DNA from 4 places in the Bacillus sp. 05T21 genome. Region 4 is predicted to be linked to each of the others. Evidence: riboswitches for the same ligand, from Rfam matches in the RefSeq annotation. Region 4 holds a riboswitch; each other region holds the start of a gene.
What was found. A riboswitch is a leader RNA that binds a small molecule or an ion and turns the genes downstream of it on or off. The one in region 4 is predicted to bind S-adenosylmethionine.
Positions count from the first base shown of each region.

Region 1 (4,218 bases), on a different contig from region 4:
ATTTTGAGAAGATAACAACTCGTTTATTTTTTCAATATATATTTTTCCTAATAAGAAACGCGTGTGAACATTGTTCCGCGCGTTTTTTGTCTATCTAAAAGCGTGCTGCAATGAATAGAAGATTGGGGTTATGAGTTTTAGAGGAAATAAGGGAGGAATTTAAATGTATTTACACGGCACAAGCCGAATCAATGGGCAAGGACACTTAGAAATTGGTGGGTGCGATACGACGCAGCTAGCAAAACAATACGGAACACCACTTTATGTATACGATGAAGAGTCTATTCGAGGAAAGTGCCGCGCGTTTCATCGTGCTTTTAAAGAAAGTGGTTTCTCTTATCAAGTAGCATATGCAAGCAAGGCGTTCTTGTGCATGGAGATGTGCCGAGTAGCTCGTGAAGAGAATATGTCTTTAGATGTTGTTTCTGGAGGAGAATTATATACTGCGCTCCAAGCTGGTTTTCCGGCATCGCGTATTCATTTTCACGGAAATAATAAAACAGAAGAAGAAATGATTATGGCTCTTCAGGCGAATATCGGTTGTTTTGTAGTAGATAATTTCTTAGAATTAGAAATCTTGCACGATTTAGCAATGCAACATGGGAAATTTGTGAACATATTAATCCGTGTAACGCCTGGAGTAGAGGCACATACACACGAATATATAACAACAGGTCAAGAGGATTCGAAATTTGGATTTGGTGTTTCAAATGGTCAAGCGATGCAAGCAATTGAGCTTGCCTTGCAAAAATCAAATTATAATGTGCTAGGAATTCACTCGCACATCGGATCACAAATATTTGAAACGGCTGGATTTGTTCGAGCAATTGAAGTACTCCGCCAATTTTTAGAAGAAGTGAGAGAGCGAACACATTATGTGATGAAAGTATTAAATGTGGGCGGAGGTTTCGGTATACGTTATACGGATTCAGATACACCGTTAACACTTGAAACGTATGTGCACGCTGTAACAAGTACGATAAGAGAACAATTTACATTATGTGAATATCCGCTTCCAGAAGTATGGATTGAACCAGGTCGTAGTATCGTAGGTGATGCGGGAACAACACTTTATACAGTCGGAGCGGTGAAAGAGATTCCTGGCATTCGGAAATATGTTTCAGTCGATGGTGGAATGACAGATAATTTAAGACCAGCTCTATACGGAGCCCGTTATGAGGCGATGTTGGCGAATCGAGGGAATGATGAGAATGAGGAACTCGTTTCGATTGCTGGGAAATGCTGTGAAAGTGGAGATATGCTGATTTGGGATATTAACTTACCGCAAGTTGCTTCTTCTGATTTACTAGCAATTTCTTGTACGGGGGCATATGGGTACTCGATGGCGAATAATTATAATCGTATTCGTAGACCAGCTGTCGTCTTTGCAAAAGGCGGGACGTCACAAATTGTCGTAGAACGTGAAACATATGAAAATATCATTGGGAACGATCGCATACGTATTAAAGAGCTGGTGTGAATGAGAAAGAAGGAGTTGTCTAGTAAAGGCAACTCCTTTTAAAAAAAGAAAAATAATTAAATATATCGGAAAACTAGGATTGAAAAAAATCAGAATTGTGATAAAATACAAATACAAAGCTTATCAAGAGAAGCTGAGGGAACTGGCCCTACGAAGCTCGGCAACCTGCTTATAGAAAGCAAGGTGCTAAATCCAGCAAAATGGAATCCATTTTGAAAGATAAGGTAAAATATATTACCGAACAGTCTTTTCGAAATGGGAAAGATTTTTTTTTGAATAAAAAGGGGGGCTGTTTGCGTGAGCGTACGGGAGCATTTTGATGAAGTATCTGAGAAAATTCAAGCGATGCTTGCTGATATGAAATATGGTTCCATTACAATTGTTGTGCAAGATGGAAAAGTGATTCAATTAGAAAAAAGTGAAAAGGTTCGTTTAAAGTAAAAAGCGCTGACTAGAAAAACTAGAGGCGGTTTTAATCTATTTTTAATAGGTTAAAGCCGTCTTTTTGCTTTTACAGGGGGAAAAAACATGTTGACGTACGAAACGTGGAAAGAAAATAGTGTTTCATTTTCTAAAGAAGATGAAACGAAAGGCGCGCTATCAGTATTAAGTTGGGCTTATAACGAATATAAAGATGAAATTGTATATGCATGTAGCTTTGGGGTGGAGGGAATGGCTTTATTGCATCTTATAAACCAAGTAAATCCATCTGCTAAAGTTGTATTTTTGGATACAAATGTTCATTTTCAAGAAACGTACGAATTAATTAAGAAGGTACGCGAGAGATTTCCTTCATTAAATATTATAGAAAAACAGCCAGAACTTACACTCGATGAACAAGCGAAGCTTCATGGAGAGAAGTTATGGGAAAGTAATCCGAATCTTTGCTGTAGTATTAGAAAAATTTTACCGTTAGAAAAATCATTAGCAGCGGAAAAAGCGTGGATATCAGGCTTAAGAAGGGAACAATCAGAAACGCGTAAGCATACACAGTTTATAAATCAAGATCGTCGTTTTCAATCTATTAAAGTTTGTCCGCTCATTCATTGGACTTGGAAAGAAGTTTGGCGATATGTATATAAACATAGTTTGCCGTATAACCCATTGCATGATGTTGGCTATCCGAGTATTGGGTGTGAGAAATGTACATTACCTGTAGGTGATGGTGGCAACTCAAGAGATGGAAGATGGGCTGGGAAAATGAAGACGGAATGTGGCCTTCACTTTCAATGAGATAGATTTTGAAATAAAGCTAAGAAGGGATATAAGAAGATGAGTACAACAAATGAATTAGTAAACCGCATTGATGAAACATATGAAATATCGAACATTGTAAAGGAAATCGAGATAGACAAAATTGCACTTAGTGATTTAGAACTTTTGGCGACAGGAGGATATAGCCCTCTTACAGGATTTTTAGGGGAGAGAGATTATGATTCAGTAGTAGAAACGCTTCGTTTAGCAAATGGTAGCGTATGGAGTATACCGATTACACTACCGGTAACAGAAGAAGTAGCCGAGAAACTGCAGGTTGGAGAGGAAGTAAAACTTGTCAACGCCGGAAATGTATATGGTGTTATTCAAATAGAAGATATTTTTGTACCAGATAAAGAAAAAGAAGCGTTACTTGTATATAAAACGACGGATGAAGCACATCCAGGGGTGAAAAAATTATATGAACGACCAAACGTTTACGTTGGAGGAGCTATTATTCTTACAAAACGCTTTGGAAATAATCCGTTTCCTTCTTATCATTTAGATCCAATTGAAACGAGAGAAGAATTTAAAAAACGCGCTTGGAAAACAGTAGTTGGATTTCAAACGAGAAACCCAGTACATCGTGCCCATGAGTATATTCAAAAATCTGCCCTTGAAATTGTAGATGGTCTCTTTTTAAATCCGCTCGTTGGGGAAACGAAGTCAGATGATATTCCTGCTGATGTAAGGATGGAAAGCTATGAAGTATTACTTCAAAACTATTATCCGAAAGATCGTGTCTTTTTAGGTGTATTTCCTGCAGCAATGCGTTACGCAGGACCAAGGGAAGCGATATTTCATGCACTAGTAAGAAAGAACTTTGGTTGTACCCACTTTATTGTAGGGCGTGATCATGCTGGGGTAGGGGACTATTACGGAACATATGAAGCGCAGGAAATCTTTACGAATTTTACAGTAGAAGAGTTAGGGATTACGCCGTTATTTTTTGAACATAGTTTTTACTGCACGAAATGTGAAGCAATGGCTTCAACGAAAACATGTCCGCATGGAAAAGAAGACCGTGTCATCTTATCGGGTACGAAAGTACGAGAAATGTTAAGGAATGGTGAGATTCCGCCAAGTACATTTAGTCGTAAAGAAGTAGTGGAAGTGCTAATTAAAGGTTTGAAAAAAGAAGTAGTAACAGAATAGGGAGAGAATGAGATGGATACGAATATTACTTGGCATACAGCTTCTGTTTCAAAAGATGAGAGAAGAGTGAAGAATGGGCATCACAGTTTTGTAGTTTGGTTTACTGGTTTATCAGCTTCGGGTAAATCTACAGTAGCGAATGCGGTTGCTCGCAAACTGTTTGAAAAGAATATCGGAAATTATGTGCTAGATGGGGATAATATTCGCCAAGGTTTAAATAAAGATTTAGGTTTTTCTGAAAGTGATCGCATGGAAAATATAAGACGTATTGGTGAAGTGGCGAAGTTATTTGTAGATCAAGGAACTGTTGTCCTTACAGCGTTTATTTC
Region 1 is NZ_JBFTMD010000002.1:238,903-243,120, reverse strand. Features, by position in the region: gene lysA (diaminopimelate decarboxylase) at 164-1,480, shown strand; SAM riboswitch class I at 1,598-1,706, shown strand; gene AC1DKZ_RS06150 (YezD family protein) at 1,778-1,921, shown strand; gene AC1DKZ_RS06145 (phosphoadenylyl-sulfate reductase) at 2,009-2,713, shown strand; gene sat (sulfate adenylyltransferase) at 2,753-3,889, shown strand; gene cysC (adenylyl-sulfate kinase) at 3,902-4,218, shown strand, end outside.
Region 1: it holds a riboswitch for S-adenosylmethionine, as region 4 does, so the genes downstream of both, AC1DKZ_RS06150 (YezD family protein) here and AC1DKZ_RS19460 (cyclase family protein) in region 4, are expected to answer to the same signal.

Region 2 (4,218 bases), on a different contig from region 4:
AAAAGACTTTGATCATGCACTTGCAATTGCAAACAATACAGAATACGGTTTAACAGGAGCAGTTGTTACTAACAACCGTGACCATATTGAAAAAGCACGTGAAGACTTCCACGTTGGTAACTTATACTTCAACCGTGGATGTACTGGTGCAATCGTAGGTTACCAACCATTCGGTGGCTTTAACATGTCTGGTACAGACTCTAAAGCTGGTGGTCCTGACTACTTAGCACTTCACATGCAAGCAAAAACTACTTCTGAAACTTTATAAGAAATAGTAGAAGAGATCTTCACAGTCTGTGAAGATCTCTTCTTTTTGAGAAACTCTCTATAATAGGAGTTAGTTAATTTGAATCGAAAGGTATTACCATATATTACTATTTGGTGGTTAGAACTAGCTAAACCCTATTAATATCGGGATAAACATGTAAATAGAAACAAAACAACGAGAAAAATTGACTTATTAGTCATATTTTTTAGTATTCATTTTGAGGATTTCCTGTATAATACAATTTGAAAGAAAATCTATGGTTAGACAAGAGAACACTCCTTTCGGCTTTGCTAACTGAAAGGAGTGTTTTTTTTTAGGTCGCTAAAAACTCTTCTGTACTCATTATATTTGCGTATACTCCATTTAAACTCGCCAAAATTGTATTATGAATATAAACAGCTGGTATAGTAGCATTCTTAAATGAAAGATCTTTTGTAGCACAAGCATCGTGTATTACGGTACAGTGAAGGCCAAAATCAAAAGCAGCTCTTACTGTAGCATCAATACACATATGGGTCATCATCCCGCATATTACGACGTGCTCAATTCCTGAACGTTGTAATTGTTCTAGAAGATCAGTTTCTCGGAAGCTATTTGGATAATGTTTAAGGATAACGGTTTCCTCTCTAAGTGGACGGACATTTTCGTGAATATGGACACCTTCTGTATTGGGTAGGAAAAAGGTAGCGCTATCTTTTATAGCTACATGTTGGATATGAAAAATAGGTTCGTTTCTTATTCTAAAATGTTGTAGTAGCTGACTAGCATATTCACTTGCTTCTACTGGATTACGTAATTCCATCATTCCGCTTGGAAAATAATCATTTTGAATGTCGACGAGCAAAAGAGCTGTTTTCATATATCTATCTTCCTCCGATTTCATATTCAAATAATGTTATTCAATGAGTAGAGAAGATTCTCCTTTTTAAAAGTATGAGTGAGAAGGATTTTACATAACTTTAAAAATCACTATTGTATTGTTACTTCTTATTTAAAAATTTAAATAGAGAAATAATTAATGTTTTTTCTAAAAATTGTATTGACTCTCATTATTCTGAGTTCTATAATAAGACTTAATTAAACGACAATTAAATCGATACACTCTTATCCAGAGAGGTGGAGGGACTGGCCCTACGATACCTCAGCAACGGATTTTTTAATACCGTGCTAACTCCAGCAAGCCTATAAAGGCTTGGAAGATGAGAAGATGTGAATGAGTACATATAAAAGTGCTCTCCTTCTTATCTTTTATTACTGATAAGAAGGAGAGCACTTTTTATTTTACCTCGAAAGCTCTACTTCAAGTTTTTACAGCATATAGGAGGGAAGAAAATGATTTCTTTTAACAATGTAAGTAAAGTATATGAATCAGGTGGGCAATCTGTTCATGCGGTTGAGGATGTAACGCTGTCAGTTGAAAAGGGCGAAATTTTTGGCATTATCGGATTTAGTGGTGCTGGAAAGAGTACGTTATTACGTTTAGTAAATATGTTAGAAAGACCAACTGCAGGAACAATTTCAATAGATGATAAAGATATTACATCATTATCGGCGAAAGAATTACGGAAACTAAGACAAAGAATTGGGATGATTTTCCAAAGTTTTAATCTATTTAATTCAAGAACGGTGTTTGGGAACATTGCTTATCCATTAAGGTTAGCGAAATTGCCGAAGAATGAGATAAAAGAAAGAGTGAATGAACTACTAAAATTTGTTGGTTTAGAAGATAAAGCGAACTATTATCCAGAACAGTTATCAGGTGGGCAAAAGCAGCGTGTTGGGATTGCAAGAGCACTTGCGACATCACCGGATATTCTCATATGTGATGAGGCAACATCAGCTTTAGATCCGGAAACAACGACAGAAATCTTAAATTTATTAAAGAAGGTAAATAGAGAGTACAATTTAACGATTCTACTTATTACACATGAAATGCACGTTGTGAAAGAGATTTGTCACCGTGTAGCCGTTATGGAAAAAGGAAAAGTAATTGAAGAAGGAAAACTGTTTGACGTTTTCACACAACCAAAAACAAAGACCACTCAAAATTTTGTACGCTCTGTTATTAATGATCACTTACCAGAAAGTGTTCTAGCGAAAATTCAAAACGGAGGTCAGATTTATCGCCTGACTTTTACTGGGGAAGAGACAGGGCAGCCTGTACTATCATATATTGCGAAAAACTATAACGTCGATGTAAATGTTCTTTATGGAAATATTATTGAACTCCAAAATGTGCTATTTGGAAATCTTCTTGTAGAGCTACAAGGTGAACAGAAAGAAATTCAAAAAGCATTACAACATCTAAGACTGCAAGTGCAGCTGAAGGAGGTAGAAGCTCATGCGAGTTGATTGGAGTATATTTTGGCCTCGCATATTAGATGCGACGGGGGATACCCTTTTAATGGTAATTGTAACCCTTATATTCGCTACAATTCTTGGTATACCTCTAGGTTTACTATTGTATGTAACGAGAAAAGGAAATTTTTTAGAAAATAAATGGGTCTTTTCTATTCTTAATATCATAATTAATACAATTCGTCCGGTTCCATTCATTATCTTTTTAGTAGCTTTAAGCCCACTAACAAGAAGTGTTATTGGAACGACGATTGGAACGGCTGCAGCAATCTTCCCAATGACGTTAGTTGCATCAATTGGTATTGCTAGAATGGTTGAAACAAATCTTGTTTCCGTTCCGAAAGGGGTAATTGAAGCAGCACAAGCAATGGGCGCTTCACCACTTAGAATTGTTTTTGAAATCCTCGTACCAGAAGCTTTAGCACCATTGATCTTAGGTGTCACGTTTATGACGGTTGGTTTAATTGAATTTTCTGCAGTTGCTGGGCTTGTCGGTGGTGGCGGTCTTGGTGACTTAGCAATGACATATGGTTATCAACGCTTTGATACGTCAGTTATGTTTGTAACGGTCGTTTTACTTATTATTCTTGTACAGGTAGCTCAAAATTTAGGGAACTACTTTGCGAAAGTTTTTTTACGCAGATCATAAAAAGGAAGAGGGGAAAAGAAAATGAAGAAAATTTTAGCATTTGCATTATCAGCGATCGTAGGAATTACAGCGTTAAGCGGCTGCTCAGGTGGAGACACAGGTGCAGGAGCGAAAGAGAAAGTAGTTCGCGTCGGTGTAACTGGAACAGATGGAGACGTTTGGGAAATTTTAAAGAAAAAAGCTGAAAAAGAAGGGATTAAAATTAAACTGGTTGAGTTCTCTGATTACACAACACCCAACAAAGCGTTAGCTGATGGAGATATTGAACTAAACTCATTCCAGCACATCGCTTTCTTAGAGCAATTTAAAAAGGAGCATAAGTTAGATATTACAGCTGTTGGTACAACGCAAATTGCACCGATGGGCTTATACTCTGAAAAATATAAGAAAGCAAATGAAATCCCAGATGGTTCGGAAATTGCTATTCCGAATGATCCAACGAACCAAGCACGTGCATTAAAACTTCTTGATGCAGCTGGATTATTAAAGCTTAAGAAAGATTTTGGTCTATTTGGGGATCCAAGCGGTATCGCTGAAAATCCGAAGAAGTTAAAAATCACACCGGTTATCGCACAGCAAACACCTCGTGTATTAAAAGATGTAGCAGCTTCAGTTATTAATAACGGTGTTGCTGGTCAAGCTGGATTAGATCCAGCGAAGGATCCTATTTTCTTAGAAGATCCAAAGAATGAAAATGCAAAGGCCTATATTAATATTTTCGCAGCTCGTACGAAAGACAAAGATGATCCAACGCTGAAAAAAGTAATTGAATTGTATCATTCAAAAGAAGTAACAGATGCAATTAAGAAAGAAACGAATGATGGTTCAATTTCAGTAGATCTTTCACTTGATGAGCTTGCAAAAATCGCAAAATAATATTGAGTTTAACGGACTAGCAGTAGGAACCCCTCCGCTGTTAGCTCGTTCAACATATAATCTACTT
Region 2 is NZ_JBFTMD010000031.1:17,766-21,983, reverse strand. Features, by position in the region: gene pruA (L-glutamate gamma-semialdehyde dehydrogenase) at 1-268, shown strand, start outside; gene AC1DKZ_RS28840 (cysteine hydrolase family protein) at 582-1,127, opposite strand; SAM riboswitch class I at 1,370-1,474, shown strand; gene AC1DKZ_RS28835 (methionine ABC transporter ATP-binding protein) at 1,601-2,620, shown strand; gene AC1DKZ_RS28830 (methionine ABC transporter permease) at 2,610-3,275, shown strand; gene AC1DKZ_RS28825 (MetQ/NlpA family ABC transporter substrate-binding protein) at 3,297-4,151, shown strand.
Region 2: it holds a riboswitch for S-adenosylmethionine, as region 4 does, so the genes downstream of both, AC1DKZ_RS28835 (methionine ABC transporter ATP-binding protein) here and AC1DKZ_RS19460 (cyclase family protein) in region 4, are expected to answer to the same signal.

Region 3 (4,218 bases), on a different contig from region 4:
ATTCCGGCCGTATTACACACGTATATTGATTATTTAAACCGTGCTGGTAAAACGTTTAAATATACAACAGAAGGTCCAGTTGGGCTTATTGGAGATAAGAAGATTGCATTATTAAATGCACGCGGCGGCGTATATTCTGAAGGACCAGCAGCTGAAATGGAAATGGCTGTAAAATATGTAGCGAGCATGATGGGCTTCTTCGGTGCAACAAACATGGAAACGGTAATTATCGAGGGACATAACCAATTCCCAGATAAAGCAGAAGAAATCATTACTGCAGGTCTTGAAGAAGCAGCTAAAGTAGCAAGCAAATTTTAATTAAAATTATAATCGCCACTCGAAAAAACAGCATTAACATTTACATGTTAATGCTGTTTTTTTATATTAATTTGTAGTTTCGTTATGTTTAGGAAGCGGAAATGCATTCCCAATCGCGGCTGCCCCGAGCATCGGTAATAATAAATTGAGCGGGAAAAACATGAGTAATAGTAATGTTATAGCTATTGGTTTTCTTAATGCATAGCTTGAAATAGCTGTCGTGACGATGGCTACAGAAGCTATTGGATCTATAGGGATAATAGAAGCTATAGCATATCCGATACTTGATCCAGCAAATATAATTGGGAAAATATGTCCGCCGCGCCAACCCGTATTTAAACAAACGGCAGTAATACATAATTTTAAAATTCCTGAAAGAAGTAGTACCCAGAAGGATAAATGGCTCCATTCAACGACTAAATCTTTTAATTGATGTTCCCCTGAGAATAACGTGTAAGGAAGAAAAGTTCCTGTAATTCCTAATAAAATACCGCCTATAATTCCAAGTGATACCTTGTATTCTTTGAAGGGGTGGATTAATTTCTCTAATGTGAATTCTAATTTGAAATAAAAGAAACCAACTATAGCACCAATGCTAGCAAGTGGTAGAAAGGCGATCCATTCATTAAGAGCAAGAGACCCTTCCCCAAAATCAACAATAAAGGATCCACGATTATCGAGTTTACTAAGCAATAAGTAAACGGAAAAACCGGCAAAAGTGGTAGCTAAATATACAATTGCTTTTTTTCCTTTCGAAAATTCATTAATTTGTTCACCCTCATTTTCATTCGGAGCTAAATAACCGAATAATGGTGCATTAAAAATAACACTTAAAGTGGCACCAATTCCAACCTCTGTTAGTTCATTCATTCCCTTTAAAGCAAATTTAAAGCGATCTCCTACCCATGTACAAAGTCCACCGATAATTCCAACAAGTGCAGCTTCTGGTCCTAAACTTGCTCCAAATATTAAAACGATAATCGCAGTTAAAGTAGCTTTATGTACAAAACGGTATTCAATTCTACCTGTTTTTTTATATTCAGCCATCACTTCGGGCATAAGACGTGGATATGTACCGAAGTATTTTTGTGTTAAACCAACGAGGATACCACCGATGATTGTTACACAAATGGTGTAATAAGGGGGAGAAGAGAAAAGAGTAGGTAAGTATCCCCAAATAAAGTGAATTCCGATATTTATTGTGACTAAAAATGACCAGACCGTGACTCCGACTATAGAGCCTAAAAGAATGCCATATAGGACGAGTATATGGTGCATGTCCTTTTTATTTGTCATGTTGTACCTCCGTTATGTAAATTTTCATGTAGAAAGGATTAAATATGCTAGTGTGAATTGAATATATATATAGTATCTTTTTGAGGGGGTGGCTTATTCAATATATCGGGATCTCATGAAAATTTGAAACCAACGCGGTTAAACCACTTATTTAATTCTATATATGGATTGGAGTTTTTAAAAGGTCTTTTTCAAATGAATATGGAATATATTTCTTTTATTGTTTGTATTAAATTCCTTGCATTTAATTTAGAACATTCAGAAAAACTATTTGACATCAGGAAATTATTGCTATAAAATCAACGGTAATTGCATAGTCTTATCAAGAAAAGGTGGAGGGACAGGCCCGATGAAACCTTGGCAACAGCCGTATAACGGAATTGTGCCAAATCCTGCAGGTGATAATCCTGAGAGATAAGAAAGAGCCTTAGAGCGTGTTTTCAAACTGCTCCTTTCTTGTTTTCAGGGAAGGGGCAGTTTTTTATTTTGGATAAAGTGAAACTTTAATCAGTGGGGGTTTTGTCCCTCCCCCGCTAATTATTAGCCTTCATCAATCGGGCAGTTATCTCCCACCTAACTTCCTCGCATTTGCTGAATTTGGAGGTGGGAGTCTTACTGCCCGCAAATAGCGGGATAAAAGAAAGGAGAATGAGAGATGGGAGAATCATGGGGGAAAGGAACGATTTGTGTGCAAGGTGGCTATTCGCCAAAAAATGGTGAGACGCGTGTTTTGCCACTTTATCAAAGTACAACGTATAAATATGATACGTCAGATGATTTAGCAGCACTATTTAATTTAGAGGCAGAAGGATATATATATACGCGTATTGGAAATCCTACTCTAGCTGCATTTGAGCAGAAGTTATCAGATTTAGAAGGTGGTGTAGGGGCTGTTGCAACAGCTTCTGGGCAGGCAGCCATTATGCTTGCGGTTTTAAATATTTGCAGTAGTGGAGACCATTTACTTTGTTCTTCAACTGTTTACGGAGGAACGTTTAATTTATTTGGAGTGAGTTTGCGAAAGCTGGGCATAGATGTTACGTTCTTTAATCCTAATTTAACGGCAGATGAAATTGCGGCACTTGCTAATGATAAGACAAAACTCGTTTATGCAGAGTCGTTAGGAAATCCAGCAATGAACGTTTTGAATTTCAAAGAACTTTCAGCGGCAGCAAAAGAATTAGAAGTACCTTTTATCGTTGATAATACATTGGCGACGCCTTATTTATGCCAGGCGTTTGAACATGGGGCAAATATCATTGTCCATTCTACAACGAAATATATTGATGGCCATGCAAGTTCTCTAGGTGGGATTGTAATAGATGGAGGGAACTTCGATTGGACAAATGGAAAATACCCTGAGCTTGTCGAGCCTGACCCGAGTTATCATGGCGTAAGCTATGTTCAAAATTTTGGAGCAGCAGCGTATATTGTGAAAGCACGCGTTCAGTTATTAAGAGACTACGGAAACTGTATGAGCCCATTCAATGCATATATTAGCAACATTGGCCTTGAAACATTGCATTTACGAATGGAGCGTCATAGTGAAAATGCTCTCGAAGTTGCTAAGTGGCTTGCTAATCATGATCGCATTGAATGGGTGAATTATCCTGGATTAGATAGTAATGAAAATTATTCGTTAGCACAAAAGTATTTGAAAAAAGGTGCTAGTGGAGTTTTAACATTTGGTATTAAGGGCGGATTAGAAGCAGCGAAAGAATTTATCGCAAATGTAAAGCTTGCAACTCTTGTAACGCATGTAGCTGATGCAAGAACTTGTGTAATACATCCTGCTAGTACGACGCACAGACAATTAAGCGCAGAAAATCAGCGTTTAGCTGGCGTTACATCTGATTTAATCCGTTTATCGGTCGGTATAGAAGATGTTTCTGATATTATTGCAGATTTAGAAGCGGCGCTAGTCGGAGGCAAACAACATGCCGATCATAATTGATAAAGATTTACCAGCTCGCAAAGTATTGCAGAAGGAAAATATTTTTGTAATGACGAAGGAGCGAGCAGTAACACAAGATATACGTGCTTTGAAAATTGCTATATTAAATTTAATGCCTACAAAACAAGAAACAGAGGCGCAATTACTTCGTTTAATTGGAAATACACCGTTGCAATTAGATGTTCATTTACTTCATATGGAATCGCATCTGTCTCGCAATGTAGCGCAGGATCATTTAACGAGCTTCTATAAAACATTCCGTGATATTGAGAATGAAAAATTTGATGGACTCATTATTACAGGAGCACCAGTTGAAACTCTTTCTTTTGAAGAAGTAGATTATTGGGAAGAGCTTGGACGTATTATGGAGTATTCAAAAACGAATGTAACATCTACGCTTCATATTTGCTGGGGGGCACAAGCTGGTTTGTATTACCACTATGGTGTGCCGAAGTATCCTCTTGCGGAAAAAATGTTTGGTGTATTTGAACATGAGGTTCGCGAGCAACATGTGAAATTGTTACAAGGGTTTGATGAAGTGTTTTTTGCTCCGCATTCTCGTCATACAGAAGTACGAGAGAGCGATATTGAAGAAGTGAAAGAATTAACGTTATTAGCCAATTCTGAAGAAGCAGGCGTTCATCTTGCTA
Region 3 is NZ_JBFTMD010000007.1:200,232-204,449, reverse strand. Features, by position in the region: gene AC1DKZ_RS15965 (FMN-dependent NADH-azoreductase) at 1-318, shown strand, start outside; gene AC1DKZ_RS15960 (chloride channel protein) at 385-1,614, opposite strand; SAM riboswitch class I at 1,931-2,035, shown strand; gene AC1DKZ_RS15955 (bifunctional O-acetylhomoserine aminocarboxypropyltransferase/cysteine synthase) at 2,270-3,568, shown strand; gene metA (homoserine O-acetyltransferase MetA) at 3,552-4,218, shown strand, end outside.
Region 3: it holds a riboswitch for S-adenosylmethionine, as region 4 does, so the genes downstream of both, AC1DKZ_RS15955 (bifunctional O-acetylhomoserine aminocarboxypropyltransferase/cysteine synthase) here and AC1DKZ_RS19460 (cyclase family protein) in region 4, are expected to answer to the same signal.

Region 4 (4,218 bases):
CTGATAATAATTAATTTGTTCTTCTAAAAATTGATTTAGCACCTCAATTTTCAATCCAACGTCCAATTCAGTACCTGCTTTTTTCTTTATTAACAACTTTTCAATTTCATTCAATACACTAGGCTCTACTGATAGTTCCATAATTAACCGGTCAAATTCTACTGGGGGCAATGTCCCTTTCTCTTCTAACCATTTACAAGCTAAAATAGGACGTAATACGTAAAAGTACTTTTTCAACTTTACATTTTCACCTTGTAAAAATTCACGATAGTTTTTTGAAGCCATATGTAAGTAATGATATATCGTTGATTTCGGATTAAAATCCTTTTCACTCATTTGCTGAAGCTGCTCTGGAAGGTTCGAGTTTTCCGAATAAAAAATCGGCGATCGAATCCATTCGAGTAACGCTGGATTTGACTTTGCAAACAGTTGCAAAGCCTTTTTAATATCCCAACCACTTATGTCTAAATCATCACTAATTGGATATTCGATTACATCACGCTTATCATGGATTGATAAATACCATTCTACAGGGTGTATATAAACAAACCTAACATCATAATCACTATCTTTCGATGGAAACCCCCACGCCCGACTCCCTGATTCCACAGCGAATAAAATTTTCACACCATTCTCTTTTTCAATTCGCTCTAGTTCTAATTCAATTTTCTCTCTCATTTCATACCATCTCCATTTTTTGATTATTTCCCTGGGAATTCGACAAATATACGACTAATTTTACTATATACCAAAACAGCTGTCAGACAATTTCTGACAGCTCAATAAAGCACCTATTTTTTATTTTCAATTACAGTAGCAGTAATTCGTTCAAACTCTTTTTGAATTTCCTCTTTATATGCATCCACTTTTGAAAAATCCATAGCAGCAATATAAATTCGTTCTAATTTATCACGAACTGATTTTGCTTTTGCTAAGAAAGACATTGCCTCATTCATTTTTGCTTTATATTGAATGGAAACGTCACGAATTTCTGTAGCATACTTCTCATCCGTCCCCGGTTTAACAATAAGAGCATACATATCTATAATCTCATCACCTTCGCGACTTGGAAAATATTCATGTGGTGCGGTACTATCAAAAATTGCAAATCCCAATTCTCTTACGATAATCATATCGAGACTATTTGGATCAAATCCACAATGATATACTTCTACTTCAAACCCTTTTTCTTCTGCTGCCTTCGATAACTTTTTAAGCATTGTTGATTTTCCAGAACCTGGGCGTCCTTTTATAAAATAACGATGTGGTAATCCTTCTGTTAAATTAGGAACAAAATCAACTGCTCCTTTCGGTGTAGCAGCTCCTAAAAAACGATGTTTCACAATCGATTGTTCTCCCTTTTTATCTGCAAATAATTTCTGAATTAGCTGTTCTGTTAGTTCATTTGCTTTATTAAAATCAATGTTATTAATATATATTTTCTCCCACTCATCATGTATAACTAACGCCTCTTTAAAACATCCGTAAGCAGATTTGAAAGCCTTGCCCGCTTCTAATACAAACCGTTCAATTTCTAACTTCTGCTTTCTTAATTTATCTGAGTCCCAAGCAACTCCTAAATTTATATACTCTTCAATAACTCCTGGCATTTTCGGCTCAATAACATGCGGTGATGTTCCATCAACAATTCCTACTTTTAATTTCGGAATAATCACTCCATCAACTGACTTATTATCAGAAGAACAATGCAAAAGTTCAATATCATATCCTTTTTCAACCCATTCACGACCTATTGCCTTAATTAAAGAAGATTTTCCCGTTCCTGGACCACCCTTTAAAATAAACAACCTATCTAGTCCTTTTAAATTCTCTTCGTATAAATTATGAAATCCTCTAGCTGTATTGCCACCAGCATAATAATTCAATACATTCCCTGTCACTGCACTCACTCCTTCGCAACAGTCTACTTACATAAGCTACAATATGCGAGCAACTTTATTTGGGTGAACACCTAATTTGTATTGCACGAAAAAAGGAAATGAATTACAATTTAAATATCACAAACATTCCGAATTTAAAACCGAATAAACCTTTATCAAGAGAGGCAGAGGGACCGGTCCTTTGAAGCCCAGCAACCTCAGTTTATGCAAACTGAATAGGTGCTAATTCCTGCAAAATGCATTGCATTTTGGAAGATAAAACTCAACTAGTATGTAAAGCTCATCTTTCTTGATTATGAAGGATGGGCTTTTTATTATTTGAAAAAAATATATTGGAGGTATGTAAAATGAAAGTAATTGATCTATCACAAACGTTTGAAAATAATATGTCTCAATTTCCTGGAACACCAAAAATCCAACTAGAAGCCATTACAAGCGTTGAAGAAACAGGTTATCAAGTTACGAATTTTCATTCTGTCGTTCATGTTGGTACGCATTGTGATGCGCCTGCTCATTTCATTTCAGGCGCAACCACTATTGATCAATTACCCCTAAATCAATTTGTAGGCGAAGCTGTCCTTATCGATGTGACTCATGTTCAAGAGCGAAAATTACCTAAGGAAGTATTACATACTGTCGACATAAAAGAAGGTGATATTGTCATTTTCCATTCCAATCTATCTAATAAATGGAATACCGAAGCTTATGAGAAAGAAGCGTTTTATCTTTCCGAAGAATTAGCTGAAGAACTAGTTCAATTAAAAGTAAAATCTGTCGGTTTAGATTTTATTTCTCCTGATGAGGTAACGACAGAAACATCACCGATTCATCACATACTGTTAGGAAATAATATTTACTTAATTGAAAACTTAACAAACTTAGATGCCATTAAAGCGAAACGATTCTTTTTCTCAGCAGCACCTTTAAAAATTAAAAATAGTGACGGTGCTTTCGCAAGGGCATTCGCTGTTATTTTTTAAACATGGTCTACAAAAAAAGCAAAGATCACTTTTGACCTTTGCTTTTATATTTTTTATTTAAGTTAAAAAAGAATTGTTCCACCCTTGGGCGTATCCAAGCTAAATAATCTTTCTCTTTCTTCTTTGTACAAGCTATCTCTTCCCCATCTACCATTCCGACAAGTTCTAGCTCTAACAGTTGCCTCGTAAATGCTAATATATTTACTTCTTCGGCCGGATACTCTTCTTTTAATTTCGCCTCAATTTCGCCCAATAAAAAACCGTCACGCATCATTGCCAATGCATCAATCCAAAGTGGCGGCATTTCATATTTTTCTCCTGTAATTATATCTTTTACAATATAATTATTTTGCTCTTTTCGAAATTGAATCGTGTGTAAACATACAGTCGAATTTAATGTTAATTCCATCATACCACCCCTTTCATCATATCTGCATAGAAAAAAGGATGCGCGTGCACCCCATCTTTTCTTTTCATAACACTACCGAACCGTTACACGAGCTAAAAGCTCTATGTCGATATTTTCCTCCATTATAAACGAAGTGTTTTATAAAAAAAACCCTTCTTGAAACATTTTATAAAATGTTTATATTTACACAACAAGAACACTTTTCTGAAAAATAATTTCGTCTACTGCACTACACTGTTGGTAAATAAATTTCCACTTTCGTTCCTATCCCCATACTACTTTCAATCGCGATACTCCCTTGATGTTCTTCAATAATTTTATATGTAATCATTAATCCAAGACCTGTACCATTCTCTTTTGTTGTATAAAAAGCTTTTCCGATCTTTTCTATTTTCTCATTTTCTATCCCAATACCTTGATCTTCAACAGAAATACACAAGTTCTCTCCAGCTTTTTCATATGCCAGAATCTGAATATCCCCGCCTCCTGGCATCGATTCAATTCCATTTTTGATGATATTTAACAACACTTGTTTTAATTGCTTGTCATCACCATTTATAACGGGTAAATTTCCATCTACTTGCAAATGAAATTTCACTTTATATTGAGTCGCATAACTTTCCATTAGCTGGACAACATATAAAAGGATTTCTCGTATATTACACCATTCATAATTTATTGGTTTCGGTTTCCCTAATAACATCAATTCACTAACAAATCCGTTAATCCTTTCAATTTCTTGTAACATAATGTCATAGCTCATCGTATCAGCAGGGTTTCTTTCTTTTTGCATTTGCGTAAACCCTTTTAAAGCTGTTAATGGATTTCGAATTTCATGAGCAATTGTTGTAGACATTGTCCCAATAACAGCTAAATTTTCCGTCTCTTTCATATTGTTCATCATCTCAACAACCGTTCTTACATAAGA
Region 4 is NZ_JBFTMD010000011.1:126,286-130,503, forward strand. Features, by position in the region: gene AC1DKZ_RS19450 (nucleotidyltransferase domain-containing protein) at 1-678, opposite strand, end outside; gene AC1DKZ_RS19455 (PRK06851 family protein) at 792-1,901, opposite strand; SAM riboswitch class I at 2,051-2,163, shown strand; gene AC1DKZ_RS19460 (cyclase family protein) at 2,249-2,881, shown strand; gene AC1DKZ_RS19465 (hypothetical protein) at 2,907-3,290, opposite strand; gene AC1DKZ_RS19470 (ATP-binding protein) at 3,520-4,218, opposite strand, start outside.